2 regions of the Kushneria marisflavi genome follow, and region 2 is predicted to be linked to the other one. Evidence: predicted binding sites of a transcription regulator. Region 2 holds the regulator's gene; the other holds the start of a gene.

Region 1 (16,324 bases), 590 kb from region 2:
GTGCGAATGCCGATCTGGGCACCGGTGTAGGACGTCGCCTTGACGCCCAGCTGGTGCAGGGCCATGGCCAGCAGTGAAATTGTCACCTGCTCACCGGTCGAGACCAGCATGTCCATTTCACGCGGCGTGGGCTCTTCGTTGATCTGTGAGGCCATTTCGATCAGGCGATTGGTTTCACCGCTCATGGCAGATACGACCACCACGATCTGATGCCCCTGATCCCGAAACCCCTTGACCTTCTCGGCTACCGCCTTGATTCGCTCAACGCTGCCTACCGAAGTACCACCGAATTTTTGTACGTAAAGCGCCATGGATGCTCCCTTTCGTTGATGTATTGGACCATCATCCCTCGAGTGTTTCGGCAACCCACCGGCGTGCGGCCTGCAGGGCATTGTCCACGCCACTGACGTCGCTGCCCCCGGCCTGAGCCATGTCGGCACGACCGCCACCGCGACCACCGACCATGGGGGCAATGGCGCTGACGAGACTGCCGGCACTGAGCCGATCCACCAGATCCTTTGTGACACCGGCAATCAGATTGACCTTGTCATCGCCGGCCACAGCCAGAACAATCACGCCGGAACCAAGCCTGTTTTTCATCTGGTCCATGACACCGCGAAGCTCCTTCGCGCCAACCCCTTCAAGCTGACGAGCCAGAACACGAACGCCACCGATGTCCTCGGCCGCGTCCAGCAGATCATTACCGGCCTGACTGGCCAGTTTGGCGCGATTGCGTTCAAGCTCACGCTCGAGTTCGCGGTTGCGCTCCAGAAGACTGCCTACGCGTGTTTCGAGCTGATCGGGACGTGCGCGCACCTGATCGGCCAGACGCGCCACCAGCGACTGCTGATCACGGAACCAGCGCAGGGTGGCATGACCGGAGATGGCCTCGATACGGCGCACACCGGCAGCCACACCTGTCTCGCTGAGCAGTCGTACCGGCCCGATGTCACCGGTACGCAGAACATGGGTACCGCCACACAGCTCAATGGAGAAGTCATCGCTGCCCATGGTCAATACGCGCACACTTTCACCGTACTTGGCTTCAAACAGCGCCTGGGCGCCCAGCTTGCGTGCCTCATCCAGTGTCATCAGCTGCGTGGTCACCGGCGTGTTCGCCATGACCTGTTCATTGATCATGGCTTCGACACGCTCGAGCTCCTCTGACGTCATGGCCTCATTGTGGCTGAAGTCAAAGCGTAGCCGCTCATCGCCCACTTGTGAGCCCTTTTGCTGCACGTGCGTGCCGAGTACGCGACGCAGCGCTTCATGCAAAAGGTGGGTGGCCGAATGGTTGCGCATGATGGCGTGACGAGCCAGCACCTCGACGCTGGCCTCTACCTTTGCCAGCGCAGGCAGCACACCTTCGCTGACCTCGCCCAGATGCACGAAGTGCTGACCCCGCTTTTGGGTATCACGGACGTTGAATACGACACCCGGCAGCGACAGGGTGCCGCGATCGCCGATCTGACCGCCGGATTCGGCATAAAACGGCGTTTCATCCAGCACCACGGCACCGCTCTGACCGGCTTCAAGCTGTTCAACCTGCTGCCCGTCGTCATCAAGCAGCGTCAGCACCTGCGCCTGTGCGGCCAGATGATCACGCCCGACAAACTCGGTGGCCCCTTCAAGATCAATATTCGTCTCAAGGCGCGCGCCGAACTGACTGGCCGCACGGGCACGCTCACGCTGCGCCTCGAGTTCGCGCTGAAAACCGGCTTCATCAAGGGTGATGTTGCGCTCACGGGCAATGTCAGCCGTCAGGTCATAAGGGAAACCATAGGTGTCATAGAGCTTGAAAATGGTCTCGCCACTCAGCTCACTGGACTCAAGCCCGGCCAGCGCTTCATCAAGCAGGCGCATGCCGTGGTCCAGCGTGCGGGCAAACTGCTCTTCCTCCTTGAGCAGCACCCGTTCGATCTGCTCACGACGGGCGTGCAGCTCGGGATAGGCCTCCCCCATCTCTTCATCCAGTGCCGCGACCAGACAGTGGAAGAAGGGTTCACGCGCGCCCAGCTTGTGACCATGGCGCACCGCGCGACGAATGATGCGACGCAGCACATAGCCGCGCCCTTCGTTGGAGGGCATCACACCGTCGACAATCAAAAAGGCACAAGAACGGATGTGATCGGCAATCACGCGCAGCGATGGCTGATGAATGTCGTCCTGGCTGGTAATCTCGGCGGCAGAGGCCAGCAAACGCTTGAAGAGATCGATCTCGTAGTTGGAGTGAACGCCCTGCATGACAGCGGCAATCCGCTCAAGACCCATGCCGGTGTCGATCGAAGGACTGGGCAGCGGCGTCATGTTGCCCTGGGCATCACGGTCGTACTGCATGAAAACCAGGTTCCAGATCTCGATGTAGCGATCGCCGTCTTCATCCGGGCTTCCCGGAGGGCCACCGAATACATCCGGGCCGTGGTCGAAAAAGATTTCCGAAGAGGGACCACACGGGCCGGTCTCGCCCATCTGCCAGAAATTGTCTTCTTCCAGACGCGAAAAACGCTCGGCGCTGACGCCCACTTCATTGAGCCAGATATCGGCGGCTTCATCATCGCTGACATGAACCGTGACCCAAAGCTTTTCGGCCGGCAGCCCCAGATTGACCGTCAGAAACTGCCAGGCGTATTGAATGGCCTCACGCTTGAAATAGTCGCCAAAACTGAAGTTGCCCAGCATTTCGAACAGGGTGTGGTGGCGCGCGGTATAGCCGACGTTATCGAGGTCATTGTGCTTGCCGCCGGCTCTGACACAGCGCTGTGCCGAGGTCGCCCGGACGTAGGGCCTGGGGTCGCGCCCTAAAAAGACATCCTTGAAAGGCACCATACCGGCATTGGTGAAAAGCAGCGTGGGGTCGTTATCAGGCACCAGTGAACTGGAAGGCACCTGGGTATGGCCATGCTGTTCAAAAAAATTCAGAAATGCTTGTCGTATGTCGGCGCTTTTCATGGGCTTCCCGTAAACAATGGGTCAGGTCATTTTGAATGAGGCAACGAGCGATGCATCAAACGATGGGTGCATGGCAACCGTCACCTGTCGTCAACATGCGCCTCGAGGGGTGACCCTCATGGTCTTCCATGTCTCGCCCGTGAGCGCATCATGAAACGCAGGATCACGACGAGACGAATTTTGGCGGCTTAATGTATCAGTATGTCGCATCCGGGTGCGACAGTCCGCATGCGCTCCATTTTGCCTCATGCCGGGCGTGACATGCCAAATCAGGATGTCACGACAGCCAGGCCAGTCGCATGGCACTGCTGCACTGCTGGCCGTCAAACCCACGTGATGCCAGAAAGCGCTGGCGTTTGGCGCGGGCCTTCATGTCATCGCCGGGGCCGTCAAAACGGCGCTGGAGCGCCTCGGCGGCAAGCGACGTCCAGTCTGCGTCGCTCTCTTCCAGCGCCTGAGCAATCATGTCGCGCTCGATCCCCCGACCGGACAGTTCTGCGCTGATCTTGCGCGGGCCCTGCAAACGCGCGATGCGCGAGCGAACGAAATGCTCAACGAATCGAGCATCGGACTGCAGATTGTCCTCGGCAAGACGATCCAGCAGCGCACTGACCTCCTCAGGCGGATGCTCATGGCGCAGCAGGCGCTCCTCGAGCTCGCTGCGGGTATATTCTCGCCGGGCCAGCAGTGCAATGGCCTCTTCGTATGGCGTTCTTTGTGACATCACTGCCCTCCCCATCGTCATGCACCAATGCAAAAAGGGGCACGCTCCATTGAGCGTGCCCCTTTAATACCACTATTCAGAAATTGACGACCTACAAAAGCTCGTCACCGCTGGCATCAGCGTCAGCCGGCGCTTCGGCTTCTGCGGCCTTTTCTTCTTCCTTCGTTTTCGGTGTTGTCAGAAGCTGGCCGCGGATAGCGTCCTCGATCTCCTGCATAACCTCGGGGTTATCTTCAAGATACTGGGCAGCATTGGCTTTGCCCTGCCCGATCTTGTTGCCCTTGTAGCTGTACCAGGCGCCGGCCTTGTTGACCAGGCTGCACTGGACGCCGAGGTCGACCACTTCACCGGCGTGATAAATGCCCTTGCCGTAGAGGATCTGGAATTCGGCCTGACGGAACGGCGGTGCCACCTTGTTCTTGACGACCTTGACGCGGGTTTCGTTGCCCACGGCTTCATCGCCCTGCTTGACCGAACCGGTACGGCGGATATCCAGACGTACGCTCGAATAAAACTTGAGCGCGTTACCGCCGGTGGTGGTTTCGGGGTTACCAAACATGACACCGATTTTCATGCGGATCTGGTTGACGAACATCACCATGCAGTTGGCATTCTTGATGTGTCCGGTCACCTTGCGCAGCGCCTGTGACATCAGGCGTGCCTGAAGGCCGACGTGGGAATCGCCCATCTCGCCCTCGATCTCGGCACGCGGTGTCAACGCGGCGACAGAGTCAACCACGATAACATCCACTCCGCCGGAGCGAACCAGCATGTCGCAGATCTCGAGGGCCTGCTCGCCGGTATCGGGCTGTGAGACCAGCATGTCATCAAGATTGACGCCCAGTTTTTCGGCGTAGCTGGGGTCGAGTGCGTGCTCGGCATCGATAAAGGCGCAGGTCTTGCCCTGCTTTTGCGCCTGAGCGATGACGGACAGGGTAATGGTGGTTTTACCCGAGGCCTCGGGCCCGAAAATCTCAACGATACGCCCATAGGGCAGACCGCCTACGCCAAGCGCGATATCCAGCCCGAGTGAGCCGGTTGAGACGGCGGGAATTGCCACGCGGGGCGTATCACCCATCCGCATGACGGCACCCTTGCCGAACTGGCGCTCGATCTGGGATAGCGCTGCATTAAGCGCCTTGGAGCGGTTGTCATCCTGTGCCATGTTGGCCCTCCTGTCGGGTCAGCCTGACGCTGATACGCCATTAAGCTGTATGCTTGTCCAGTATTTTAAACCAAAAATACGGTCTGTCACATCCTTTTGATGACTTATTTCATCAAGAGGCTATAAAGGCCGTGCAGACGCGCGTCAGTCAAAGGGATTCTCCTGCAGCCGGTCTATCAGCCCCCTGAGGGCCAGTGCCACGGCTTCACGACGTACCTCGAGGCGTTCGCCGTTGAGACGATAGCACTGGGCCTGACTCTGGGTGGCATTCCCCCATGCCAGCCACACGGTACCCACTGGCTTGTCCGGGGTTCCGCCACCCGGGCCTGCCACACCGCTGATTGCCACCCCCAGCTCAGCACCGCTGTCACGACAGGCGCCGCGCACCATTTCATGGACCACGGTCTCACTGACGGCACCGAAAAGCTCCAGAGACACCGACGACACGCCCAGCAGACGCTGCTTGGCAGCATTGGAATAGGTCACATAGCCGGTCTCGAAACATGACGAGCTGCCGGCGATGTCGGTAATGGCACGTGCCACACCGCCACCAGTGCAGGATTCGGCGGTGGTCAGCACCACACGCTGCTGCTGACAGAGCAGACACAGCCGGCTGGCCAGCTCCTGTATGCCTGATGCTGTTGCCATGACAACTCCCGCCGATCACATCGAATTCAAGGCCACCCATGGTACTTGATCACCACAGACAATGGGTACGCCCTCACCATCGCGCGCTCTACACGCGTTGAACGTTTGCTGTCTGCACTATAGCAATACAGGGAAGGCAGTGGATCATGATAATCTCACGGTCTTTCACCTAACATGTCATTGGACAGGGTCAATTTCACGTGGCAGGCAAGACCGAGTCCCAACCGACGCCGATGATGGCGCAGTATTTTCGTATCAAGCGCGAGCACCCCGATGTGCTGCTGTTCTACCGCATGGGAGATTTCTACGAACTCTTTCATGACGATGCCAAACGGGCCGCGTCACTGCTCGACATTACGCTGACCGCACGCGGCAGCTCCAACGGCGCCCCCATTCCCATGGCAGGTGTCCCATACCACAGCGCCGAAGGCTATCTCGCACGACTGGTGCGCATGGGCGAGTCGGTCGCCATCTGTGAACAGATCGGAGACCCGGCGACCGCCAAGGGTCCGGTCGAGCGCCGGGTCGTGCGCATTGTCACTCCAGGCACGCTGCACGATGAAGCGCTGCTCGACGAGCGCCGTGACAATCTGGTCGCCGCCCTTCATGGCGACAATGATCACTGGGGACTGGCCTGGCTCGAGCTTTCCAGCGGGCGTTTCAGCGTGCTGGAAGTTGAAGGCGAAGGCGACATGCTCGCCGAACTTCACCGACTCGATCCGGCAGAGCTTCTGGTCATGGAAAGTCTGCGTCTGCCCGCACGTCTGGAAGGACGCCCCGGCTTGCGACGCCAGAGCGACTGGCACTTTGATCTGGAAACGTCCCGGCGTCTGCTGTGTGATCAACTGCAGGTACAAAACCTTTCCGGCTTTGGCTGTGACCATCTGACCCGGGCACTGACCGCCGGCGGCGTCCTGATCGATTATGTCCGCGATACCCAGCGCACCGCCCTGCCCCACATTACCGCCATCGGCGTTGAAAACCGCGATGAATCAGTGGTGATCGACGCCGCCAGCCGACGCAATCTGGAAATTGACCAGAACATGGCCGGCGGTCAGGACAACACGCTGGCCTCGGTGCTGGATACCACGGCCACCGCAATGGGCGCGCGCCTTTTGAGGCGCTGGCTGAACCGCCCCCTGCGCGACCGGGATCAGATCAACGCCCGACAGCAGGGCGTGCGGCTTCTGGGCGAACAAGACCATGTCGAAGCCTTCAACGATATCCTGCGCGGTATCGGTGACGTTGAACGCATCCTGGCGCGCGTAGCCCTGCTCAGCGCCCGACCGCGCGACCTTGCCCGACTGCGTGATGCCCTCAATGTCCTGCCGGCGCTGGCCGAACGGCTGGAAGGCATTGCCCGGGGCAGCACGCTGGACGATCTCGCTCACCATATCGTGCCCTATCCCGAGCTTGCCGACACGCTGACCCGGGCGCTGATTGACAGCCCGCCGGTCGTGATCCGCGATGGCGGCGTCATTCGCGAAGGCTTTGACGAGGAGCTCGACGAGTTCAGGGCGCTGCAGGAGAATGCCGGCGACTATCTGGTCCAGCTGGAAACTCGCGAACGTGAACGCACCGGGCTTTCAGGGCTCAAGGTGGGCTATAACCGCGTGCATGGCTACTACATCGAGATTCCGCGTGCTCAGGCGAGGGAAGTCCCGGCGGATTACATCCGGCGCCAGACGCTCAAGAATGCCGAACGCTTCATCATTCCCGAACTCAAGACCTTCGAGGACAAGGCGCTCTCGGCTCGCACCCGAGCGCTGGCGCGTGAGAAACTGCTCTACGACGGCCTGCTAGAGGCGCTCAATGCCGAGCTGGTCGCCCTGACCCAGACCGCCCAGGCCCTGGCCACTCTGGATGTGCTGCACGCCTTTGCCGAGCGGGCGCAGACGCTGTCGCTGGTTTGCCCAACGCTTCGTGAAGCCCCCGGCATGACCATTCGCGACGGGCGTCACCCGGTGGTCGAGCATGTCTCGAGCCACCCCTTCGTACCCAACGACCTGCATTTTGACGATGCCACCCGAATGCTGGTCATTACCGGGCCCAACATGGGCGGCAAGTCGACTTTCATGCGTCAGAATGCGCTGATTGCACTGCTGGCGCATACCGGCTGCTTCGTGCCGGCAAGCCATGCCGAAATCGGCCCGATCGACCGAATCTTTACGCGCATCGGTTCTTCGGACGATCTGGCCGGCGGCCGTTCGACCTTCATGGTCGAAATGACAGAGACCGCCAGCATCCTGCACAACGCGACCGATCAAAGCCTGGTATTGATGGACGAGATCGGACGCGGCACCAGTACCTTTGACGGGCTGTCACTGGCCTGGGCAGCCGCCGAGCATCTGACCGGGACGCGCGCCTTTACGCTGTTTGCAACGCACTACTTCGAGATGACCGGCCTTCCCGATCAGGCCGAGGGTGTGGCCAACGTGCATCTCAATGCTACCGAGCATAATGACGGGATCGTGTTCATGCATCGGGTTGAGCCGGGCCCGGCCAGCCAGAGCTATGGGCTGCAGGTGGCACAGTTGGCAGGCGTCCCCCGCGCCGTGATTGCCCGCGCCCGCGAAAAGCTTCTGACGCTTGAGGCCCAGGACAGCGAGCGCCCGAACGCGCCTCTCAGAACGCCCGCACCGCAGCAGGATGATCTTTTCGCCAGTACGCCGCATCCGGTGGTCGAAGCCCTCTCACAGCTGGATCTGGACGCCCTGTCACCACGTCAGGCACAGGAGTGGCTCTATCAGTGGCGTGAGAGGATAAAACAGGACTCGTAAGCCAGCCGGCCCGCACTTTCATCAGAAGCGGCTTGTCGCCGGGCGGGCCGGCCTTCTAGAATAAGGCCCCTTTTGTGGGCCGTCCCACACCCCTTATTCAGCACTGCCTGTTCCTGTACAGGCAGTGGCCGCCTGCTACCCTGGAGTTCGTGACATGACCTTTGTCGTCACCGAGAACTGTATTCAATGCAAATACATGGACTGCGTGGAAGTCTGCCCGGTCGACTGCTTCTATGAAGGTCCCAATTTCCTGGTCATTCATCCGGATGAATGCATCGACTGCGCTCTGTGCGAACCGGAATGCCCGGCCGAGGCCATCTTTTCGGAAGACGAGCTACCGGAAGGTCAGGAAAAGTTTATCGAGATCAACGCCGATCTGGCCGAGCAGTGGCCCAACATCAACGAGCGGGCTGACCCACCAGCCGACGCCGATGAATGGAACGGCGTTCCCGGCAAGATCGATAAACTGGTGCGCTAATCTCCGGGATGGGGCCCCAGCGCTTCGATCGTTCTCTCCCACCTGCTTTTCATGCCCTTTATGCGCGCCCCGCGCCCCTGCCATAAGGGCCTTCTGCATTTTTAGCGCATAAAAAAAGGCGGCCCGATGGGGCCGCCCTTGCATCCTGCGTCCTTGAGCCGGTCCATTGGCTCTCTATCCAGTGGCGTCATCCATGCGGAGAAATCGAATCCATCCGATACCCAGCGCGCCATCAAAAAAATTTGTCGTTGGTGATCTGAGCGGGGCCATCCATTTGCCGCCGTCAGTTGAGTCTCGATCAGAATTTCTGATCGATTAAAAGAGTTTAAAAAAGAGCTAATCGAGAGAAGTAACGATCGCCTTGCTTTCTTTTTTGGCAAAAAGCCAGGCAAATCAAAAATTTAAGAGGGAAGATAGCTTCAGACCCGCTATCGGGTCGCTTCGAATGTACTTATGGTGGGTTCTGACCCCCTATCGGGTCAAGGTAATCGTCCAGGATTCGTCGAATATTTGGGCAGGCCATAAAAAATCCGACTACCATGGGCAGTCGGATTAAATTTAATGATCAGAAATTCTGGATCAGGATTGACCCTTTACTTCTGACAGGCCCTTGTAGGGCGCCTTGCCTGCCAACTGATCCTCGATCACCAGCAGACGGTTGTATTTGGCAACGCGATCGCTGCGTGACAGTGAGCCGGTCTTGATCTGCCCGGCACAGGTGCCAACAGCCAGATCGGCGATGGTGGTGTCCTCGGTCTCACCGCTACGGTGAGAGATCACCGCGGTATAGCCGGCATCACGCGCCATCTTGATCGCATCCAGCGTTTCCGTCAGGGAACCGATCTGGTTGAACTTGATCAGAATCGAGTTGCCGATGCCCTTGTCGATGCCTTCACGGAAGATACGCGTGTTGGTGACGAACAGATCATCACCCACCAGCTGTATACGATCACCCAGCTTGTCAGTCAGCGCTTTCCAGCCATCCCAGTCGGACTCATCCAGGCCGTCCTCGATGGACACGATCGGGTACTGATCCACCAGATCGGCCAGGTAGTCGGCAAAGCTTTCGCTGGTAAAGCTCTTGTTCTCGCCGGAGAGCGTGTACTGGCCATCCTTGTAGAATTCGGACGCCGCACAGTCGAGCGCCAGCGTGACATCGTGGCCCAGCTGATAGCCGGCATCGCTGACCGCCTGCTTGATGGCGCCCAGTGCATCGGCGTTGGATTCAAGGTTCGGCGCGAAGCCTCCCTCATCACCCACCGCGGTAGACTGCCCGCGACCGGAAAGCACCTTTTTCAATGCATGGAAAATTTCAGCACCCATGCGCAGGCCTTCGGCAAAGCTCTTGGCGCCGACCGGCTGAATCATGAATTCCTGGATGTCGATGTTATTGTCCGCGTGCTCACCGCCATTCATGATGTTCATCATCGGCAGCGGCATGCTGAACTGACCCGGCGTGCCGTAGAGCTCGGCAATGTGGGCGTAAAGCGGCATGCCCTTCTCGGTCGCGGCGGCACGCGCGGCGGCCAGCGAAACGGCGAGAATGGCGTTGGCCCCCAGGTTGCCCTTGTTGTCGGTCCCGTCGAGCTCCAGCATGGCCTGATCCAGCGCGCGCTGATCGTTGGCGTCCATGCCCTTGAGGCGCTCACGAATCACCGTGTTGACGGCTTCCACGGCCTTTTTGACGCCCTTGCCCAGATAGCGTGACTTGTCACCATCGCGTAGCTCCAGCGCTTCACGCGAACCGGTAGAGGCACCCGACGGCGCATAAGCCTGCTCGCGAATACCGCCAGCCAGCGTCACCGTGGCCATGACGGTGGGATTACCGCGCGAATCGAGCACTTCGAGTCCATGAATATCAACAATCTCGGCCATCTAAAGCATCCTCACTGATTAAACTTCCGGCCCCGTTCTCGGACCGGACTCGAATGAACGCACCATGAAAGCATAGAAAGCGACTCATTTGCCTGCCATGCCGGCGTACTCGCCGCCGCTGTTAGACTAAAGTCAAAACCCTGCCGGCAACAAAGCCCCTGCCAATAAAAACGCCGGTCATCGTGACCGGCGTTTTGAGTCTAGCGAATATCGATGGGATCGAAGTGCTTGACCACCCCATCGAGCATCCTGATCTGCTCCAGGAAAGGGGTCAGTCGATTCAGCGGCAGTGCGCAGGGACCATCGCAACGCGCGTTGTCGGGGTCCGGATGGGCCTCGACAAAAAGCCCGGCGATGCCGGTGGCCACACCGGAGCGAGCCAGCTCGACCACCTGCTGGCGACGTCCTCCGGCGCTGTCGGCACGCCCACCCGGCTGCTGCAGCGAGTGGGTGACATCGAAAAAGACCGGATAGCCGGTTTTTTTCATCTCGCCAAAGCCAAGCATGTCGACCACCAGGTTGTTGTAGCCAAAGCTTGAACCGCGCTCACACAGGATCAGCCGATCGTTACCGGCCTCCTCGAACTTGGTGATGATGTGGCGCATCTCGTGCGGGGCAATGAACTGTGGCTTCTTGATGTTGACCACCGCGCCGGTTTTCGCCATGGCCACCACCAGATCGGTCTGGCGGGCCAGGAAGGCCGGCAGCTGAATGACGTCACAGACATCGGCCACGGCACGCGCCTGATCCGGCTCGTGCACATCCGTCAGCACCGGCACGTTGAAGCGGCTTTTGATCTCATCAAGGATCTTGAGCCCTTCATCAAGGCCTGGCCCACGGTAGGAGTGGATCGAGCTGCGGTTGGCCTTGTCAAAACTGGCCTTGAACACATAGGGAATGCCCAGCGCTTTGGTAGCTTCGACCCAGGCATCGGCCACCTCGATGGCCATCTCCCGTGATTCGAGCACGTTCATGCCACCAAAAAGCGTCAGCGGCTGCTGATTGCCGGTCGGGATATCACCGATGGCAACGGTTTTCTGCATAATGTCAGTGCCGGTCATCGTCACGCTCCTGCTGGTCGCGCGTGCCGGCCTTGTGTGCACGCGCGGCGCGATGCGTCAGCGCTGCGTTGACAAAACCGGTGAACAGCGGATGTCCATCACGCGGGGTCGAGGTGAATTCGGGATGGAACTGACAGGCCACATACCAGGGGTGATCCGGCAGTTCGACCATTTCCACCAGCGACTGATCCACGCTGCGACCGGAGAAGACCATGCCCGCGGCTTCCAGATCCGCCACGAACTGATCGTTGATCTCATAGCGATGGCGGTGGCGCTCGACAATGGTCTCGCTGCCGTAGATTTCACGTGCCTTTGAGCCTTCCGCCAGCACACAGCTCTGGCCACCCAGACGCATGGTGCCGCCCAGATCGGAGGACTCATCACGGGTCTCGATCCGCCCTTCCGGCGTGATCCACTCGGTAATCAGACCGACCACGGGATGACGCGTATCGTGAGTGAACTCGGTGGAGTTGGCATCGCGCCAGCCGGCCTTGTGACGAGCAAACTCGATGACCGCCACCTGCATGCCCAGGCAGATGCCCAGATAGGGGATGCCCTGCTCACGTGCATAGCGCGCGGTCGCAATCTTGCCTTCCACACCGCGCGAACCAAAACCACCCGGCACCAGAATCGCATCCTTGCCTTCAAGACGCTCAACGCCTTCACGCTCGATGGTTTCGGAGTCGATATAGTCAATATTGACCTTCACGCGGGTCTGAATGCCGGCATGCATCAGCGATTCATTGAGCGACTTGTAAGCGTCAAGCAGCTCCATATATTTGCCGACCATCGCAATGTTGATGGTCTTGAGCGGGTTGAGCTTGGCATCAAGCACCCGAACCCATTCGCTCAGATCCGCCGCTGGCGGGTCAAGACGCAGCTTGTCGCAGACGATGTCGTCAAGCTCATGGTCGTGCAGCATCAGCGGAATGCGATAGATGGTATCGGCATCCTGCATCGGAATAACGGCGCGCTCGTCCACGTTGGTGAACAGCGCGATCTTGCGACGCTCGCTGGCTTCAAGCTCGACTTCGCTGCGACACAGCAGGATATCGGGCTGGATGCCGATGGAGCGCAGCTCCTTGACGCTGTGCTGGGTCGGCTTGGTCTTGGTCTCGCCGGCCGTCTTGATGTAGGGCACCAGCGTCAGGTGCATGAACAGTGCGTGGCTGGAGCCGACTTCACTGCGCAGCTGACGAATGGCTTCCAGAAACGGCAGGGACTCGATATCGCCTACGGTGCCGCCAATCTCGACCAGCGCCACGTCATAGCCTTCGGCACCCGCCTTTACACGACGCTTGATCTCGTCGGTGATGTGCGGAATGACCTGAACGGTACCGCCCAGGTAGTCACCACGACGCTCCTTTCGAAGCACGTGCTCGTAGACGCGACCGGTGGTGAAATTGTTGGCCTGGGTCATGCGCGAGCGAATGAAACGCTCGTAGTGTCCCAGGTCAAGATCGGTCTCGGCCCCATCCTCGGTGACGAACACCTCACCGTGCTGAAAGGGGCTCATGGTGCCCGGATCGACGTTGATATAGGGGTCAAGCTTGAGAATCGTGACCTTCAGGCCACGGGCTTCCAGAATAGCGGCCAGAGAAGCTGCAGCGATGCCTTTACCAAGGGAAGACACAACGCCACCGGTCACGAAAATATATCGCGTCGTCATGGGGAACCTGTTAATGCTGAGCGAAGGTCGGCCAGAAAGGCGGACCAGGATGGGAGATCAGTTTACGCGAAAGCGTCGTCGCGCTCAATTTGCATTGTCGGCCTTGAGCCGGATCAGCGGGGATGAGGCCTTTTTGATGGACTTGGTCACGATATAGGTGAAGTAGCGCCGGATGGCGAGTTCCTCCATCAGCCAGCGGTCGATCAGGCGTTGGTACTGATCGATGCTTTCGGCCTCGATCAGTACCAGGTAATCCACGCCGCCGCCCACGGCCACACATTCGCTGACTTGGGGCGTTTCGCGCATCACACGCTCAAAGCGCTCGAAAACGCTGACGCTGTGATTTTCCAGCTCGACCTGGATCCACACCGACGTCAGGGAGACCCGAACCCGGTCGCTGATTCGAGCACTGTAGCCCTCGATGATGCCGGCACGCTCCAGACGCCTGACCCGTTCCCAGCAGGGACTCACCGATAGATTGATGGCCTCGGCCAGCCGCGATTTGGTAATGCGGCCATCCCGGGAGAGGATATCGAGAATGCGTAGATCGTACTGGTCAAGCTTCATCGAACCCTCGCATTGAATCAGGAAAGAACACGAAGCATCGGCCGTCGATCAATGCCTGTCATCAACCTGCAGGGATCGAGGCCGTTTTGATCATCAGCGCTCCAGCGTTTTGACCACTTCTCCGATGACCACGATGGTGTCGCCCATGTCGACGCGCGCCGGAAAACGCCGGGCCAGCACCAGACCGTCACGCTCGGCACGATATTCAACGGGCTCGGCGCCGGTACGCGTGATGTCCCAGAGTCGCGCGACCACCTCACCCTTGCGTACCAGCCCGCCAAGCGCGCAGGTCATTTCCAGAAGCCCCGTGTGCTCGCTTTGCACGTAGCAGGAGGCATCCGGCATCTCGACATACTGCTGGCGTGGCGGACGCTGAATGTCTCCTTTGGTAATGCCGGCAAAGATCAAAAAGTTGTGCACGCCGCGCTCGCTGATCTCGATACTGGCCGGCGTTGACGTCCCGCCACCGCCCAGCTCGGTGGTCACCAGCACCTTGCCCTGATTTTCCACCACCGTGTCGTAAAGCGCAGCTGCATCAAGCTCATACATCATGATGGCGGTCGAGGCGCCAAAATCGATCGCGCCCTTGAGGCTTCTGCGCTCAAGCTCGAGATCATCAAGCCGGTGAGCGGCGGCAAACGGCAGGATATCCAGCGTGCGCCCGCCTGAATGCAGGTCCAGCGCGTAGTCGCACATGGGCACCAGATAGCGGGTGAAGTAATCGGCAATCTGCTTCGTCGGGCCGCCATCCGGGTCACCCGGAAAACTGCGATTGAGATTGCCGCGATCCATCGGCGAGGTCCGCCGTCCGGCCTGCGCAGCCGGCTGATTCATCATCGGCACGATGATCACACGCCCCTGAACTTCCTCGGCCGTCAGACGTCGGGCCAGTTTCAAGAGTGCCGTGATGCCTTCGTATTCATCGCCATGATTGCCGCCGGTCAAAAGCGCGGTGGGCCCCTCACCATTCTTGACCACGGTGATCGGGATCATCACCGCCCCCCAGGCGGATTCATCATGGGAAACCGGCAGCTTGAGAAAGCCGTGCTGGACGCCATCGGCGTCAAAATCGACAGTGGCAGAGATCGGACTTGGACGCATGGGCAGTGCTGCTCCCTGTAGTGAGTGCGCCCGATGGCCCGGGCTCATCCGGGCCACCGGAAACAGACGCGCTATTTAACGAAAAGCTGACGGGGAAAATTGCAAAGGGTTTCCACCCCGGTCTCGGTGATCAGGATCGACTCGGTGATCTCAAGCCCCCAGTCATCCATCCACATGCCCGGCATGAAGTGAAAGGTCATGCCGGGTTCCAGTACGGTCTCGTCACTGGGACGCAGGCTCATGGTGCGCTCGCCCCAGTCGGGCGGATAGCTCAGACCGATGGGATAGCCACAGCGGGCACCGCCCCGATCAAAACCCCATTTGTCCATCGCCGCACCCAGCGCCATGGCCAGATCACAGCAGCGATTGCCGGGTTTGGCGACCTCAAGCCCGTTTTCGATGCCTTCCAGCAGTGCAGACTCCCCGCGCAGAAAATCTCGCGTCGGGCGACCGAGAAATACTGTACGTGACAGCGGTGCGTGATAGCGCTTGTAGACGCCGGCAATTTCGAAAAAGGTGCCTTCACCCTTTTTGAACGGCGCATCATCCCAGGTCAGGTGCGGGGCGGCTGCATCCTTGCCGGTCGGCAACAGCGGCACGATGGCCGGATAGTCCCCGCCGTGACCCTCCACGCCTTCAACACCGGCCCGATAGATTTCGGCCACCAGCCGGCTCTTGGGCAGGCCGGGCTCGACCATGTCCAGAATGCGGGCATGCATCTCGTCCACGATGCGACCGGCCACACGCATGTACTCGATCTCGGTTGGTGACTTGATCGCCCGGCACCAGTTGACCAGCCCATTGGCGTCGACCAGCGTCGCCTCGGGCAGGTTTGCCAGCAGGCTGGTATAGGCCTTCGCCGAGAAGTAATAGTTGTCCATCTCGACACCGATGCGCCCCCGATGCCACTGCCAATGGGGCAGAATCGACCGGGAAAGATACTCCATCGGGTGCATGTCGGGATTCTGGACGTAATAGTCCGGATACCAGGTCACATGCGTTTCGGGATTCATATAGCAGGTGCGTATGGCGCCATTACTGTCCTGGCGTCGTCCGTACCACACCGGGTCCTGATCAAGACTGATCAGGACACACTGGTGAACATAGAACGACCACCCGTCATAGCCGGTCAGCCAGGCCATGTTGGAGGGGTCATAGACGATCAGGAGATCCAGCTCGGCACGCGCCATCGCCGCTCTTACCCGGGCCAGGCGCTGAGCATATTCCTCGCGCGTAAAGGGAAGTGCAATGTCGGTCATTGGCGCTCGCTTTTCCCGGTCCACAAACCGGGCACTTGTTGTATTCAA
Region 2 (16,324 bases):
GGATATACTCAGACGGGACGCGCTTCGTTCTACGGCCAGAAATTTCAGGGCTACGATACGGCCAACGGCGAGCAGTATGATATGTACACCATGTCGGCGGCGCACCGTTCCCTGCCATTGCCGACCTTTGCCCGGGTGACCAATCTGGCGAACGACCGCTCTGTCATTGTTCGGGTCAATGATCGCGGGCCGTTTCATGACGACCGTTTGATTGATCTCTCCTATGCAGCAGCGTCTCGACTGGATATGCTCGGCGCTGGCACTGCCAGAGTACGGGTCACCGCCATCGACCCGCGTCAATGGCAGGCTCGACATAACAATAGTCAGCAGGTTGCGGCGCACACCGATCACTCTCCGGGGGCATCAAGAATGCAGACGTCTGCGCCGCAGGAGGCGGCTGTCTCCTCGACGCAGCAGCCCGCACCTGTTGCCGGTCGCAATGACGCAAATAGCGTTGTCTATCTGCAGGTTGCTGCACTGGGATCGGATGAGCACGCTCAGGCACTCAGGGACAGACTCGAAGCGCGTCTTTCAAGGCCGGTTCGGGTAACACGACATGCCGCCATGCATCGGGTACAGGTGGGCCCGCTCGATGATCCGATCATGGTGGAATCAGTCAGGTCCGAACTGCATGAGGCAGGCTATGACCAGCTACATCAGGTAACTGGCTCGGACTGAATACAAGCAAACAGAGAAAGGCAATATGACCCTTTTTGCAGTAAACGTATGCCGTTGGCGCCACCTTGTCGCGTTTTCCTCACTGGCGCTGACGCTGACGGCGGCGCCCGCGATGGCATCCGATGGTCCATCCCCCTCCAGCTTCATCCCTTCTCCGCCCGGCCTTGCTGCGAAATCCTGGGTGCTGATGGATGCGAAGTCCGGCCGTGTTCTGGTCGAACATGATGCCGACGAGCGCGTACCGCCGGCCAGTCTGACCAAGATGATGACGGCCTACATTGCCGAAAGTGAAATCGAAAGCGGCAACATGTCGCCCGACGATGAAGTTCGCATCAGCAAGGAGGCCTGGCAGACCGGTGGCTCACGCATGTTCGTCAAGGTGAACAGCAATGTGCCGGTCAAGGATCTGATGCAGGGGATCGTGGTGCAGTCGGGCAACGATGCCACGGTGGCCATGGCAGAACATATTGCCGGTAGCCAGTCTTCGTTTGCCGATCTGATGAACGAACATGCCCGTCAGATGGGTCTGCAGAACACGCATTTCATGAACCCGACCGGTCTGCCGGACCCGGGGCACTACTCGTCAGCACATGATATGGCCATTATCGCGCGTCATATCATTAATGATTTCCCCGATCATTATTCGCTGTATGCCGAGAAGTATTTCACCTGGAACGGCATCAAGCAGCCCAACCGTAATCTGCTGCTGTGGCGTGACAAATCGGTTGATGGCCTGAAGACCGGTCATACCGACGAAGCCGGCTACTGCCTGGTGGCTTCCGCACTGCAAAGCGACACCCGCCTGATTGCGGCAGTCATGGGCACCAACTCGGAAGAGGCCCGGTCTCAGGAAACCCAGAAGCTTCTGAGCTACGGTTTTCGATACTTCCAGACCCAGAAAGTCTATGACGCTGGTCAGGAACTCACGACAGCACGCGTCTGGGGCGGTACTCAGGACGAAGGCTCCTTCGGCGTGGCCAACGATGTCTATCTGACGGCTTCCAAACAGAATGAAGAGGGACTGTCCAACCGCATCAACATCAATGGCGATCTGCAGGCGCCCATTCAGGCCGGCCAGCAGTATGGTACCGTTCAGATCGTTCAAAATGACGAGGTTATTGACGAACAGCCGTTGGTAGCACTGGAAAGCATTGAGCAGGGCGGTCTGTTCAAGCGTCTCTGGGATGGCCTTCTGAAGTTTGTTCAGGGTCTGTTCTAGGATCTGAAGACCAGACAGTCTCATGACCAAAAAGGGGGGATTCGGCTGACGAATCCCCCCTTTTTAAGTAAAATGGCAGGCAATCGGGCGTACTCCCGCCCTGCAATGATCAAGAGGTTTATCATGTCTAGGCCTTCATCTCAAAAGCCTGCTGCTATCCTGTCGTCGCCAGGTGATGACAACAAGGCCCCGGAGGCGCCGAAAATCGAGTTTCCCTGTGATTACGCCATCAAGATCGTGGGAAACAACGACGTTGAGTTCGATCAAGACATGCTTGATATCGTGGAGCGTTTCTCGCCGGATCTGGATCGCTCAAGGGTAACGCATCGCGATAGCCGCAACGGCAAGTACCGTTCCCTGCATGTCACCATCTACGCCACCGGCGAAGAGCAGCTCAACGACCTGTTCGTGGCGCTCAAGGCGACCGGTCGAGTTCAGATGGTTCTTTGATGCTGCGCCACTGAAACGCGCTTTCGCCAGCACTCCCCGAGGTAGTATTGATGAGTGATACAAGCCTGGATGATCAGCCCATTGGCGTATATCGTCTGGGAACCTGTGATTACACAACGATCTGGGAGGCGATGCGCCGCTTCACCGACGAGCGCACGGCCACGACGCAGGATCAGATCTGGCTTGTGGAGCATTTCCCCGTCTTTACTCAGGGGCGTGCCGGCAAACCTGAGCATCTATTGCGTTCAAGCGATATTCCGCTGGTCCAGAGTGACCGCGGTGGGCAGGTCACCTATCATGGCCCCGGTCAGCTGGTCATGTACCCGCTGATTGATGTCAAACGGCGCCGCATTGGGGTGCGGGCAATGGTGGATGCCCTTGAAAATGCCGTTATTCGTGTGCTGAGCGAACATGGCATCAATGCCTGCTCAAGGTCGGATGCGCCGGGAGTCTATGTGGATGGGGCCAAGATTGCCTCGCTCGGACTTCGCATTCGACGAGGCAGCAGCTTTCACGGCATTGCCTTTAATATCGATATGGATCTTTCGCCCTTTGACCATATCAATCCCTGCGGTTATGCAGGGCTCAGAATGACACAGCTTCGCGATCTTCTGTCTCAACCACCGGACATGGCGCATGAAGCACAAGGATTGCTCGGAGCCTTTGCCGCTGAACTCGGCAACCCCGAGCTTCAGAACATGGTGAATGCACCCGGGGTGCTGACCCACATTTCTCGAGTAACAGGATCAAACTGATGACCGAGACGACTGCTACCACCCCCAAACAACGGGCCGAAAAAGGCGTCAAGCTGCGCGGCGCCGACAAGGTTTCCCGTATTCCGGTCAAGGTCATCCCGACCGAGACCCTGCCGACCAAGCCGAGCTGGCTCAAGGTGCGCATGCCCATCTCGAAAGAGGTGACCCGCATCAAGGAAACCCTGCGCCGACACAAGCTGGTCACGGTCTGCGAAGAAGCGTCCTGCCCCAATCTCGGGGAGTGCTTCAATGGCGGTACGGCCACCTTCATGATCATGGGCGATATCTGCACGCGCCGCTGCCCCTTCTGTGATGTGGCACACGGTCGTCCCAATGCGCTCAATGAAGACGAGCCGCGTGAACTGGCAGAAGCCATCGCGGAAATGCGGCTGAAGTATGTCGTGATCACTTCTGTGGACCGTGATGACCTTCGTGACGGCGGGGCGCAGCATTTCAATAATTGCATTGAAGAAATTCGTAAGCGCAATCCCGATCTTGAAATCGAAGTGCTGGTACCCGACTTTCGTGGCCGCATGGACAAGGCGATCGATATCATGCGTCAGGAGCCGCCGGATGTGTTTAATCACAATCTCGAGACGGTACCGTCGCTGTATCGACGCGTTCGTCCAGGCGCGGACTATCAGTGGTCACTGGATCTGCTCAAGCGCTACAAGGAAGTTCGCCCTGAAGTGCTGACCAAATCGGGGCTGATGCTGGGCGTTGGCGAAACAGATGAAGAAGTCATCGAAGTCATGCGTGATCTTCGTGCGCATAATGTCGACATGCTGACGCTTGGCCAGTACATGCAGCCGTCACGTAACCACTTGCCGGTCGACCGCTGGGTACATCCGGATACCTTTGCCTGGTTTGCCGAAAAGGGTCATGAGATGGGCTTCAAGCACGTCGCGTCCGGTCCGCTGGTGCGCTCAAGCTATCATGCCGACAAGCAGGCACATGGTGAAAAGGTGTCCTGATTTCTTTTCAGGACCCGCACTCATGGTCATGTTCTGTCTGTTACGCCCGGCACTGCCGGGCGTTGTCGTTTCATGTCCTGGTGTATGCTGCCTGCAGGTCTGAAACTATTTCCCGATGTAACGGTCAGTAACCATAACGATCGTCAAGTGGAGGGTGCCATGCTGATCAGGACACGAAAGCGTCACCATATCGGTGAAAACGAAGTGACATCAGAGTCGGTCTATCATGCGCGCCGCCACTTCATGGCAGGCGTGGCAGGACTGGGTATGGCCGCCGCATTGCCACGCAGTGTCTGGGCAGCGTCCGAATATGATGATGTCGAGCAGGGCAGTCGCCCTGACTGGTTTGCCTCGCGACTCGACAATACACACTGGAAGGCGGTTGCGGCCGGGGAAAACGACAAGCTCACGCCGTTCAATGATGCCACGCACTACAACAACTTTTTCGAGTTTGGCACCAGTAAGGATGACCCCTACAAGCATGCGGGGGCGATGACAACCGAACCCTGGACCATCGAGATCGATGGCGAAGTGGCCAGACCTGGAACGCTGGACATGAACCAGCTGCTGGGTGAGCAGCAGCTTGAAGAGCGTATCTACAGGTTGCGCTGCGTCGAGGCCTGGTCGATGGTCATTCCCTGGCTGGGCGTGCCGCTGTCGGCCATTCTCAAGCGTGCCGAGCCAACCAGCGATGCAAGGTACGTGCGTTTTCAGACCCTGATGCGACCCGAGGAAATGCCAGGCCAGCGTTCCCGTTTTGGGCTGATCGACTGGCCCTATCAGGAAGGGCTGCGCATGGATGAGGCCATGCATCCGCTCACCATTCTGAGTGTTGGCATGTATGGGCGAATTCTGCCCAACCAGAATGGCGCGCCCGTACGGCTGGTGGTGCCATGGAAATATGGTTTCAAGAGCATCAAGTCGATTGTGCGTATTTCTCTGGTCAGGGAGCAGCCGCCCACGGCCTGGCCCACCATCAATGCCAATGAATACGGCTTCTACTCCAACGTGAATCCGGACGTGGATCATCCGCGCTGGAGTCAGGCACGTGAGCGACGTCTGCCCAATAGCCTGTTCAGCCCCAACATGATCGATACGCAAATGTTTAACGGGTATGGAGACGAGGTCGCGTCTCTCTACAAGGGCATGGATCTGCGGAAATATTTCTGATGCGACTCTGGCGATGTAGTGTGTTCGTGGCGGCACTGCTGCCCTTTCTCTGGTGGGCGTGGCAGGTCGCTTCAGGTCAGGCCGGTCCTGAACCCGGGCAGTACCTGCTGCTCAACTTTGGGCAGTGTGCGCTGATTCTACTGCTGCTGACGCTGAGTCTGACGCCGCTCATGAAACTGACCCGCTGGAAAGGGTTTGCACTCATTCGCCGTCAGTTGGGTCTTTGGAGCTTCACCTACGGTGTACTGCACCTGACCAGCTACCTGCTGTTTATACTGGGGCTCGATTTCTCGGCGCTTGGGGAAGATCTGCAGCGCAGGCCCTATATCATTGTGGGTTTTGCAGCACTTTTGATGCTGCTGGCGCTGGCGGTAACGTCCAATCGCTATTCGATGAAGCGTCTGGGCAAGCGCTGGAAGTTTCTGCATCGGCTGGCGTATATCGCGCTCGCCCTGGTGCTTTTACATTTTTTCTGGGTGGTCCGCGCCGATATGGCGCAGTGGAGCGGCTACGCTCTGGCAGGTGTCGTATTGATGCTGCTTCGTATCCCCGTCATTTCTCGCGCGCTGGGCAGGATAGTCCCTAGGCGTGGGAGTACTCGCCGAGCCCCCCGCACATCATGAAAAACGCCGGCTGTGAGCCGGCGTTTTTTTACAGGGCAGGAAGGCGTTATTTCATCGCCGTCAGTACCAGTTTGCCAATGGTGTGACCGTCTTCCAGCATCTGATGGGCACGGGTCAGATTCTCGACGTTAAGCGGCCCGACGATTTCTCCCAGTGTGCTGCGCAGTCGGCCTTCATCAAGCATTCGAGCCATGGTCGCCAGTGCAGCCCCCTGTTGCTCGCGTTGCACATCATGCAGGGGGCGGGCAAACATGAACTCCCAGTGGAAGCTGGCGGCCTTGCCCTGCAGGGCGTTGAGATCCACCTGCTGCTTCGTTTCGGCAATGGCCACGATCTCCCCGAGCGGCTTGATCAGGGAAACCATGTTGTCCCAGTGCACGCCAATATCATGGCAGTTGAAGATGTAGTCGACTTCTTCCAGATCAAGCCGTTTAAGCTCGTTGATCAGATCATGATGATCGACCACGTCATGTGCGCCCATTTCAAGGCACCACTGTCGCGATTGTTCGCGTGATGCCGTGGTTATCACGCGGATGCCGGTCAGTTGACGCGCAAGCTGAATGGCAATCGAGCCGACACCGCCGGCACCGTTGATGATCAAAAGTGTCTGGTCGCCATGGTCTCCGGTGTCCTGCGCCAGGCGCAGCTTGTCAAACAGTGCCTCCCAGGCTGTCAACGCCGTCAGCGGCATGGCGGCAATTTCTTCGATATCCAGCGTCTGTGGGGCACGGGCGACCAGACGCGAGTCAATCAGTTGATACTCGGCGTTGCAGCCGGGACGATTGACCTCGCCCGAGTAATAGATGCGCTCGCCGACGGCCAGTTCGCTGACCCGCTCTCCAAGTGCCTCGACAATGCCCGTGGCATCCCAGCCCAGTATGGTGGGCTCACCGAGTTCGCCCAGCGCGCCGGCTCGAATCTTGGTATCTACCGGATTGACCGAGATGGCTTCAATGCGGACCAGAACGTCCTCGCCTGTCGGCGCAGGGCGCTCGATGTCGATGGCTTCAAAGGCCCCGGGCGCATTGATGTCGCTGGCGCCTCGTGTGGCAATGGCTTTCATGGTCTCTCCCTTGATTAACGAACGCATGCACATGCGTCATCCACTAGACTATCAGCCATTAATCTGGACCATGATGACAGCCAATGCCAGTCGCTGTGCTTGTGGTGATACGGGCATGATGAAAAGCAGGAGAGAAATGGCATGACGCATGACTGGTTGGCTTTTGCAAAGGCACTCAGATCCATCGCCCAGACCGGGCAGACCTATACCGACAACAAGTATGAGCTTGAACGCTACAAGCAGCTGGAAACGCTGACCAATCAGATGTTTGCCGTGCTGGGTGATGTACCCATCGAAAAAATCGAAAATCTGATCATTCCCGACCGAGGGTATGCCACGCCCAAGGTGGATGTGCGCGGTGCGGTATTTGATGACCAGGGCCGCGTGCTGCTGGTTCGCGAAATCAAGGACGGGCTCTGGACGCTACCCGGGGGCTGGGCGGATGTTAATGAAAGCCCCAGCGCCAATGTGCTCAAGGAGATCATTGAGGAGTCCGGGCATCGGGCCAGCCAGCCGCGGCTGGCCATGCTCAAGGATCGAAGTCTGCACCCTTACGCCCACTATTCACCGGATCATATCTACAAGCTCTTTTATGTCTGCACGCATGACGGCGGCGAGTTCATGCCCAATAACGAAACGGATGCGGCGGACTTTTTTGCACTGGACGATCTACCGCCCTTGTCCGAGGGGCGAACGCTGCCTGTGGACATTCATGAGTGCTGGGCCTTTGCCTCGTCCGGCGCTGCTGGCATCTATAGCGACTGATGGCCTTGATCGACATTGATCGTCTGCTCCATGCCGACTGGAGTCTGTCGCCCTCAAAGCGCTGGTACACGCAGGCTCGGCGTTTCAACGGTCTATGGCAGATCAGCGCACCGGTTTGCATCGATAATAGCCGCGCCTGGTGTGAAAGCGTTTTGATGGCGCCCTCACAGGGCGCAACGCTGGCCGGATTTGATTTTCCCATCGGGGTGCCCGGGCAATGGGCCAGACAGGTCAATGTGACCGATTTCAGGCAGTGGCTGGAAACGCTGGAAACACCGCAATGGCAGCACTTTTTCGATACCGCTGCCACTCGTGACGAGATTTCACTGACGCGTCCCTTTTACCCTCGGCGGGCCGGAAAGGGGATGCGGCAGTCGGATCTGACGCAGGCCCTGGGCGTTGAAAGCTTCGACGCGCTGCGTCGGCAATGCGAGCGTGACATGTTGGGGCGCCAACCCTGTCCGCTGTTCTGGACGCTGGGGGCCAATCAGGTGGGCAAGGCCGCCCAGGTCGGCTGGCAGGACGTTATTAGACCTGCGGTGGGGCAGGGTGCTGCACTCTGGCCCTTTGATGGTGAGCTGGCCTCACTGGCCGTGTCGCATCGCTGCATCCTCTGCGAAACCTGGCCGACGCTGGCGGCTCGCCTCATGGGCGCAGAACTGTCGGGACGTCAGAGCAAACGTAGACAGTCAGACCGTCTGGAGGTTTGCCGTCGTCTATTGGGGACCGGGCTGCCGGTGGCATGGGAGACGCCCGCAAGGGCATGGCTTGAATCCGGTTTCGGCGAGCGAGCCGATGGGGAGGACGCATTTGACGCCATGCTGGGGCTTGTGATGATGATCGCAGTCGTGGAGGGGCAGTTACCGGCATCATCGGCTCTATCACCCATGGCGAGGCATATCGAGGGGTGGATCCTGGGATGGTGTCCGGATGAGACGCCAACGTCCTGAAAAGCACTTGGCTATCCAAAAAAAAGGCCTTCAGATGAAGGCCTTTTTGATGTTGCAGAACAATCTCGAAAAGCTCGATCAGCCGATGTGTTCACCGACCTGAACAATCTTCATGGCGTTGGTGCCGCCCTGGGCACTGACGTGATCGCCGCGCGTCAGGATGACGTAGTCGCCAGGGTTGGCCAGCCCACGTTTTTCAAGCTCGGAAACGGCGCGCTGGTTGACTTCGGCATTGGGCATGTCATCAGTATTGAACTCGATGGCAGAGACACCGCGGTAGAGTGCCATGCGACGCAGTGTCCGCGGGTGTGACGACAGTGCCACGATCGGCAGGCCGGAGCGGATACGCGAGGCGATCAGCGGTGTATAGCCGGTCTCGGTCAGGCAGGCAATGGCGGCCACGCCTTCCAGATGGTTGGCAGCGTACATGGCAGACAGGGCTACGGTTTCATCGATGCGATGGAACTCATCGGCCATGCGGTGCTTGGATTCCTGAGCCGCGCGCTCGCGCTCGGCGCCCATGCAGCAGCGGTCCATGGCTTCAATGGTTTCGACCGGATAGCTGCCGGCCGCGGTTTCAGCAGAGAGCATGACCGCGTCGGTACCATCAAGCACCGCATTGGCCACGTCAAAGACTTCAGCGCGCGTCGGCAGCGGGGACTCGATCATCGATTCCATCATCTGCGTAGCCGTAATGACCGCACGGTTAAGCGTACGGGCGCGGGCAATCATGCGCTTTTGAACACCAATCAGCTGCGCATCACCGATTTCCACGCCAAGATCGCCGCGGGCGACCATAACGGCGTCAGAGGCGATGATGATTTCATCAAGCGTGGCTTCATTGGCGACTGCCTCAGCGCGCTCAACCTTGGCGACAAGGGCAATGTTCTTGCCGGCTTCGCCCAGCAGGTCGCGTGCCAGCTGCATGTCGGCACCGGAGCGGGGGAAGGAAACCGCCAGAAAATCGACTTCCAGGTCAATCGCGGTTTTCATGTCTTCGCGATCCTTGTCGGTCAGTGCTGCTGCCGAAAGACCGCCACCCTGCTTGTTGATGCCCTTGTTATTGGAGAGCTTGCCCCCCACCTTGACGGTACATTCGATGCGACCGCCTTCGACATGCTTGACTTCCAGTACGACACGTCCGTCGTCGAGCAGCAGTACATCGCCACTTTTGACATCGTCAGCCAGCTCCTTGTAGTCACAGCCGACCTGGTGGTCATTACCTTCATCACGGCCCAGATTGACGTCGAGGGCAAAGTCCTGGCCGTTTTCGAGTTCGACCGAGCCATTGGCGAAGCGAGCAACCCGAATCTTGGGTCCCTGTAGATCCCCAAGAATGGCCACATTGCGCTTTTGGTTTTTGGCAGCTTCGCGAACGGCGACGACGCGACGACGGTGGTCTTCGGGGCTGCCGTGGGAGAAGTTGATTCGAACGACATCAACGCCTGCGTGCACCATGGCGTCGAGAACACCTTCCTTGTCACTGGCAGGGCCAAGGGTGGCGACAATCTTGGTGCGGCGAATCGGGCCGGCAGTCGCTTTCGTCATGAAGCATTCTCCTGATGCGGTGTCTGAGTGTATTCACTATACCTTCTTCACCCCTTTGGGTGCGACGGCTATGCGCCAAAGTCTCCGGAGAGACTCTGAAGAAAGCCTTGACGAGACTTGCAGCAGAGCGCTGATGAGCGCCCTTGCAAGGCTTGATCAAACTCGGGGTAAAGTCTTGATGAGACCCCGGATAATGTCGAGGTGTTCAATGCGCCATGAAACGCTGTGGCGATGTTTGAGATCGGGCGTCGTTATTGTGCACCGTTTTTTAACCGGTGGCGCCATGGATAAGGCCAGGGTAGGGTAGTCGCATTTTCAGGGTGTCTGAAACTGTCCGGGTTAACGGACGCTCACGCACGCTGCTTTTCTGACATGACAGTGCCGGCAGGACCGGCAAAAGAGACGGAGATCTATGGGCAAGTCACTGGTGATCGTCGAGTCGCCGGCCAAGGCCAAGACCATCAACAAGTACCTCGGCAACGATTTCATCGTGAAATCGAGTGTGGGTCATATTCGTGACCTGCCGACCAGTGGTAGTGGCAAGAATGCCACTGATCCCTCCGAGCGTGCGCGACAGGCAGCAGCCACGCGCAAGATGTCTGCCGAGGAAAAGGCAGTCTATAAAAAGCGCAAGAGTCATGATCAGCTGATTCGTCGCATGGGCGTTGATCCTGAAAATGACTGGCAGGCGAATTACGAGATACTGCCGGGCAAGGAAAAGGTGGTCGACGAGCTTAAAAAGCTCGCTGAAAAGGCAGATGCCGTTTATCTCGCGACCGACCTTGACCGTGAGGGGGAAGCCATCGCCTGGCATTTGCGTGAAACCATTGGCGGTGATGAGTCGCGCTATCGGCGAGTGGTGTTCAACGAAATCACCAAAAATGCCATTGCCCAGGCGTTTGAAACGCCCGGCGAGCTCAAGGTTGACCGTGTACATGCCCAGCAGGCCCGTCGGTTTCTGGATCGGGTCGTGGGATTCATGGTATCGCCGCTGCTCTGGAACAAGGTGGCTCGCGGGCTTTCCGCCGGTCGAGTTCAGTCCGTTGCGGTGCGTCTGATCGTCGAGCGCGAGCGCGAGATTCGTGCCTTTACGCCTGAAGAGTACTGGGACGTTCATGCTGACCTTGAAGCCGGCAGCGGTGACCGTGTGCGCTTTGAAGTGGCGCGCCACGATGGGGAAGTGTTCCGACCGGTCAGCGAGTCACAGACCGCCTCGCTGATTGCGCCTCTGAAAACGGCCGACTACGTCATTACAGGTCGAGAAGATCGCCCGACTTCCAGCAAGCCCGGCGCGCCCTTTATCACTTCGACGCTACAGCAGGCTGCCAGTGGTCGCCTCGGGTTCTCGGTCAAAAAGACCATGACTCTGGCGCAGCGGCTGTATGAGGCCGGTTATATTACCTACATGCGTACCGATTCGACCAATCTCTCCGCCGATGCTATCACCATGGCGCGGGACTACGTTGAAGCGGAGATGGGCAGCAACTATCTGCCCGAAACCCCCAATGTTTATTCCAGCAAGGCCGGTGCCCAGGAAGCGCATGAGGCGATCAGGCCGACCGATGTTCACCGTCGAGCGGATGATCTGGGCAGCATGGAACGTGATGCTGAACGTCTCTATGAGCTGATCTGGCGCCAGTTCCTGGCCTGTCAGATGGTCCCCGCCCAGTATCTGTCGACCACACTGAGCATCGAGGTCGAGAATTTCGAGCTTCGTGCCAGGGGACGAGTGCTGCGCTTTGATGGCTATACCCGTGTGCTCAAGCCCTCGTCCAGAAAGGAGGAGGATCAGCAGCTGCCGGATATCGGCAAGGGAGAGCGTCTCGAACTCAAAACGCTCGATCCGAAGCAGCACTTTACCAAGCCGACTGCGCGCTATACCGAAGCCAGTCTGGTCAAGGAGCTTGAAAAGCGAGGGATTGGTCGTCCGTCGACCTATGCGGCCATCATCTCCACGATTCAGGAGCGTGGCTACGTCAAGCTGGACAGCCGGCGTTTCTATGCCGAGAAGCTCGGGGAAATTGTTACCGATCGGTTGACGGAATCCTTTCAGGACCTGCTGGACTACGGATTCACGGCCCGGATGGAAGACGAGCTGGATCATGTCGCCGACGGTGAGCGTGACTGGCGTGAGCTTTTAAACAGCTTTTACGGCGATTTTCGTGCTCGCCTCGATCATGCCGAGGGCGAGGAGGGCATGCGTCCCAATCAGCCGGTGGAAACCGACATCAAGTGTCCCACCTGCGGTCGGCCAATGCAGATTCGCATCGCCTCGACCGGGGTGTTTCTGGGCTGTTCGGGATATAACCTGCCGCCCAAGGAGCGCTGCAAGACCACCATCGATCTGCTGCCCGGTGATGAGGCAGTGCCGGCGGATGCCGACGAAAATGCCGAGACTGATGCCCTGCGCGCCAAGCGCCGTAACCCCAATACGGGTACGGCGATGGACAGCTATCTCATCGATGAAACGCGCAAGATCCACATCAGCAATGATGACGATGGCTATTACGAGATCGAAGAAGGTCACTTTCGCATCAAGGGCTACGAAGGCCCGACCATTGAGTGCGATAAGTGCGGCTCGGAAATGCAGCTTCGTACCGGGCGCTTTGGCAAGTACTTCGCATGTACCAACGATGACTGTAAAAATACCCGCAAGCTTTTGAAAAGCGGGGAGCCGGCGCCGCCCAAGATGGACCCGATCCCGATGCCGGAACTGGCCTGTCAGAAGGTGGATGATCATTATGTGCTGCGGGATGGCGCTAGTGGTCTTTTCCTGGCAGCCAGTCAGTTCCCGAAAAATCGCGAGACGCGCCCGCCGCTCGTCAGCGAAATCAGACCTCATGCCGACGCATTGCCGGAGAAGTATCACTTTCTTCTGAAGGCACCGGATCATGACCCGGATGGCCATCCGGCGCAGATCCGATTTTCGCGCAAGACCAAAAGTCAGTATGTGTTGAGCGAAGAGGATGGCAAGGCGACCGGTTGGAAGGCGCTGTGGGATGGCGGTCGCTGGCAGGTCGAGGATAATCGTAAGGGAACTGGTGCCAAAAAGAGCAGCAAGGCAGGGAAGCAGGCTTCATGAGCCATCAGGGACGAACCAATCAGCTGCTTTATCAGGCCATGCTGCTGCTGGAGCAGCCAGCAGGTGATGATGAACACGCTGATGCCAGACGTCGAGCGCTCGAGGAAGGGGCGCTCTCAATGCTCGAAATGGCCCTTGAAAGCGTGATCAGGGAAATTGCCCATACCTGCCGCTGGCCGTCGATGCACTGGCGTACCGTATTGAATGAACCGCCGGCACGCGTGGCCGAGATCGAGCTGTTGCGAGAACTCATGGCGCAGCCCGAAAGCTGGCTGGCCAGGCTGCTGATACTGCTGGATCGTCTTCATGACGAAGGTGGAGCGGCTCAGCTTCGTCGTCATGACAATATGATCGCGTCCAGCCAGAGCGCACCCCTTTCCCGGGAACTGGCAAAGTGCCTTGATGATTTTCGAGCTCTGCTTCCCCGGCTTCGTGAAACCAGTTATGAGTGGTAATGACTTGTCCTTGATAAACGTGACATCGTACGCAGGTGTCCTTAATATTGCGTTAATGTTGTTCGCTGATCGGATCAGTGAGGTGGCGCATGACTGAAGCGGCCGTATTTGAAATTGTCGAGCTTGAAGACGGCCAGTTTGTGCTGCGAGCCGCTGATAGTGATGATAAAAACGAACCCCTGGCCAGCATCCGCTTTTCATCGCAAACGCTGGAGCTGCTGCGCCACCATCGCTTTGATGTCGCTCGTGAGATGCTGGACCATTTAATCTCCCGCTCTGTACTGGCAGATGACGATGACGCCATTGATGCTCCCGAGCCTGCCGCCATCCATTGATCCGTTTTCCTTGACCGGGCCGATACCTGTCCACGGACAGGTATCGGCGTTTCAGGCGATTGTGTCTGAAAAAATGGAATAAATTCCTTATGTCAGAGACCCCAAAGGGTGATTTTGACTTCTGGTGGCAGGCACCGGGAGAATGGGTAGAGCCCCCCAATCAGCGCAAGGGCGGCCTTAGCGGCGTGCGGTTCGTCAGGCCACATCCGCAGGGGCCTGCCTTTTACGTCAAGATTCAGCAGGGCCATCTCTTTCATAGCCTTCGTTATCCGCTGGGTCGCCCCACCACCGTGCGTGAATGGCAGGGACTCAAGCGATGTCAAAAGCTTGGAGTGAATGCGCCGCCACCGGTCTTTTTCAGAGCACGCAAGGAAGATGGCGGGTGGCAGGCGGTCATGGTGACGCAGGCGCTCCTCGGTTATGAAAGCCTACAGGCGATGCTTTCTGCGGACCGCCATTCTCTCGAGCAACGCAGTACCATCTTTAATGCTCTGGCGGACAATCTGATCAGGCTGCATCAAAGTGGCTATAAACATGGCCATCTCTATCCCAAGGAAGTGCTGGTGCGCCTTGGTGAAGAGGGCGTGGCAGCCACTGCGCTTGTCGATCTGGAGAAGTGTCAGCGTCGGCCATCGGCGCGCCTGGCGGCAATGCGGGATCTAACCCGTCTTTTTGGCGATGCTCGGCCGATGGGAATGCGCGATGAGGAGTGCCACCTGATGATGGACGTCTATCAGCGTGTGGGTATTTCGCTGGACAGGGAACGGCTCATGTTGCCGAGGATACGTTAGGTGTGGTGTGCCCGCAGGCACACCTGACGCTTTAAAGGGGCAGGCTTAAAGGCTGTTGCCGTCGCCACCCCGAATGACCCCAACGCCTACGCCCTCTATATCCAGGCTCTGACTTGTCAGGTCGATCATGATGGGCTCGAAATCAGGATTTTCGGCAATCAGACTGACGATGCTGCCCTGACGCTTGAAGCGTTTGACCGTCACATCATCTCCCAGTCGTGCCACGACAATCTGTCCATCGCGGGCATCATGGGTGCGATGCACCGCCAGCAGATCACCATCAAGAATACCAGCGTCGCGCATGGAAAGACCGCGGACACGCAGCAGATAGTCGGCGCCCGGATTAAAAAAATCGGCTGGCATCGGGCAGTAACGTGAAATGTGCTCGGCGGCAAGAATCGGGCTGCCGGCAGCGACTTCCCCGATGACCGGTAGACCGGCGTTGATGCTTTCCTGCTCCTGTGCGGCCTGTTCATGAGCGGTGATACGGATGCCGCGTGAGGTACCCGGAATCATCTCAATGACGCCCTTCTTGCGCAGGGCACGCAGATGTTCTTCGGCAGCATTGGGCGAGCGAAAGCCCAATGCGCCGGCAATTTCGGCACGCGTGGGGGGGTAGCCGAGTTCACTGATGGTTCTGGCAATGAAATCGAATACGGCCTGTTGGCGTGCGGTCAACGGTCGTGTCATGGGCGATGGCCATTGTTGATGTATACAGTATGTGATTGTATCCAGTCATCAGATCAATGCAAGCGCTTCGATACGGTCTCAAGTGCAGGTGAATGCGTGCATTGGTGATACCATCACGCACTGGCCCGTAAGTTTTATTTTCATGAAAGAGAACTGATATTTTCCATGGTGCCATCCGATACCGTGACCCGAATCCTTGATGCGGCCGAAGTACTGTTTGCCGAGCACGGCTTTTCCGAGACGTCGCTTCGTCGGATTACGGGTCGAGCCGAGGTCAACCTGGCGGCTGTCAATTACCACTTTGGCTCCAAACAGGCGCTGATACAGGCCGTGTTCTTCCGCTATCTCGATCCTTTCAGCGCGGATCTGCATCAGCGTCTGGATGCGCTTGAGGCAGACGAGACAGGCGCCTGCGATCTTGAAGGGCTGCTCGATACGCTGTTTACCAGCGTGCTGGAGATGCCCTCTGAAGGCCATGATTTAAGAACCTTCATGAAGCTTCTGGGACTGGCCTACTCACAGGCGCAGCGCCATCTGCGTGACGAGCTTCGAAACCGCTATGGCGACATCTTTTCGCGCTTTTTGAAGCTTCTCAGGAGGGCCACTCGCGAGCTGGCCGACGATGAGCGCTTCTGGCGCCTGCATTTCATGCTGGGGTCGGTCATTTTTACACTTTCCGGTCTCAACACGCTGCGCGATATCGCCGAGCATGACTATCACCAGCGCATCACGATTCGGGAGCTGGCCCAGCGTCTGAAACCGGTCGCCCTGAATGC

Evidence for each region. The regulator LexA, encoded in region 2, represses DNA repair genes until DNA is damaged. The targets are predictions, from matches to a motif close to TACTGTNTANNTANACAGTA.
Region 1: recA (recombinase RecA) is a predicted target of LexA. The motif match lies at 4,882-4,901, and genes of this name have one in related genera.

What each region holds. Positions count from the first base shown of each region.
Region 1 is NZ_CP021358.1:829,468-845,791, forward strand. Features, by position in the region: gene B9H00_RS03840 (aspartate kinase) at 1-311, opposite strand, end outside; gene alaS (alanine--tRNA ligase) at 343-2,949, opposite strand; gene B9H00_RS03850 (regulatory protein RecX) at 3,227-3,673, opposite strand; gene recA (recombinase RecA) at 3,765-4,838, opposite strand; gene B9H00_RS03860 (CinA family protein) at 4,983-5,486, opposite strand; gene mutS (DNA mismatch repair protein MutS) at 5,720-8,266, shown strand; gene fdxA (ferredoxin FdxA) at 8,421-8,744, shown strand; gene eno (phosphopyruvate hydratase) at 9,324-10,619, opposite strand; gene kdsA (3-deoxy-8-phosphooctulonate synthase) at 10,820-11,680, opposite strand; gene B9H00_RS03885 (CTP synthase) at 11,667-13,349, opposite strand; gene B9H00_RS03890 (Lrp/AsnC family transcriptional regulator) at 13,434-13,916, opposite strand; gene doeB (N(2)-acetyl-L-2,4-diaminobutanoate deacetylase DoeB) at 14,010-15,017, opposite strand; gene doeA (ectoine hydrolase DoeA) at 15,089-16,276, opposite strand.
Region 2 is NZ_CP021358.1:241,458-257,781, reverse strand. Features, by position in the region: gene B9H00_RS01255 (septal ring lytic transglycosylase RlpA family protein) at 1-678, shown strand, start outside; gene B9H00_RS01250 (D-alanyl-D-alanine carboxypeptidase family protein) at 704-1,897, shown strand; gene B9H00_RS01245 (HP0495 family protein) at 2,021-2,347, shown strand; gene lipB (lipoyl(octanoyl) transferase LipB) at 2,398-3,102, shown strand; gene lipA (lipoyl synthase) at 3,102-4,076, shown strand; gene msrP (protein-methionine-sulfoxide reductase catalytic subunit MsrP) at 4,236-5,246, shown strand; gene msrQ (protein-methionine-sulfoxide reductase heme-binding subunit MsrQ) at 5,246-5,869, shown strand; gene B9H00_RS01220 (zinc-binding alcohol dehydrogenase family protein) at 5,916-6,932, opposite strand; gene B9H00_RS01215 (NUDIX hydrolase) at 7,074-7,697, shown strand; gene B9H00_RS01210 (DUF429 domain-containing protein) at 7,703-8,647, shown strand; gene pyk (pyruvate kinase) at 8,726-10,195, opposite strand; gene topA (type I DNA topoisomerase) at 10,608-13,277, shown strand; gene B9H00_RS01195 (DUF6586 family protein) at 13,274-13,732, shown strand; gene B9H00_RS01190 (hypothetical protein) at 13,822-14,067, shown strand; gene B9H00_RS01185 (lipopolysaccharide kinase InaA family protein) at 14,157-14,858, shown strand; gene lexA (transcriptional repressor LexA) at 14,904-15,548, opposite strand; gene B9H00_RS01175 (TetR/AcrR family transcriptional regulator) at 15,714-16,324, shown strand, end outside.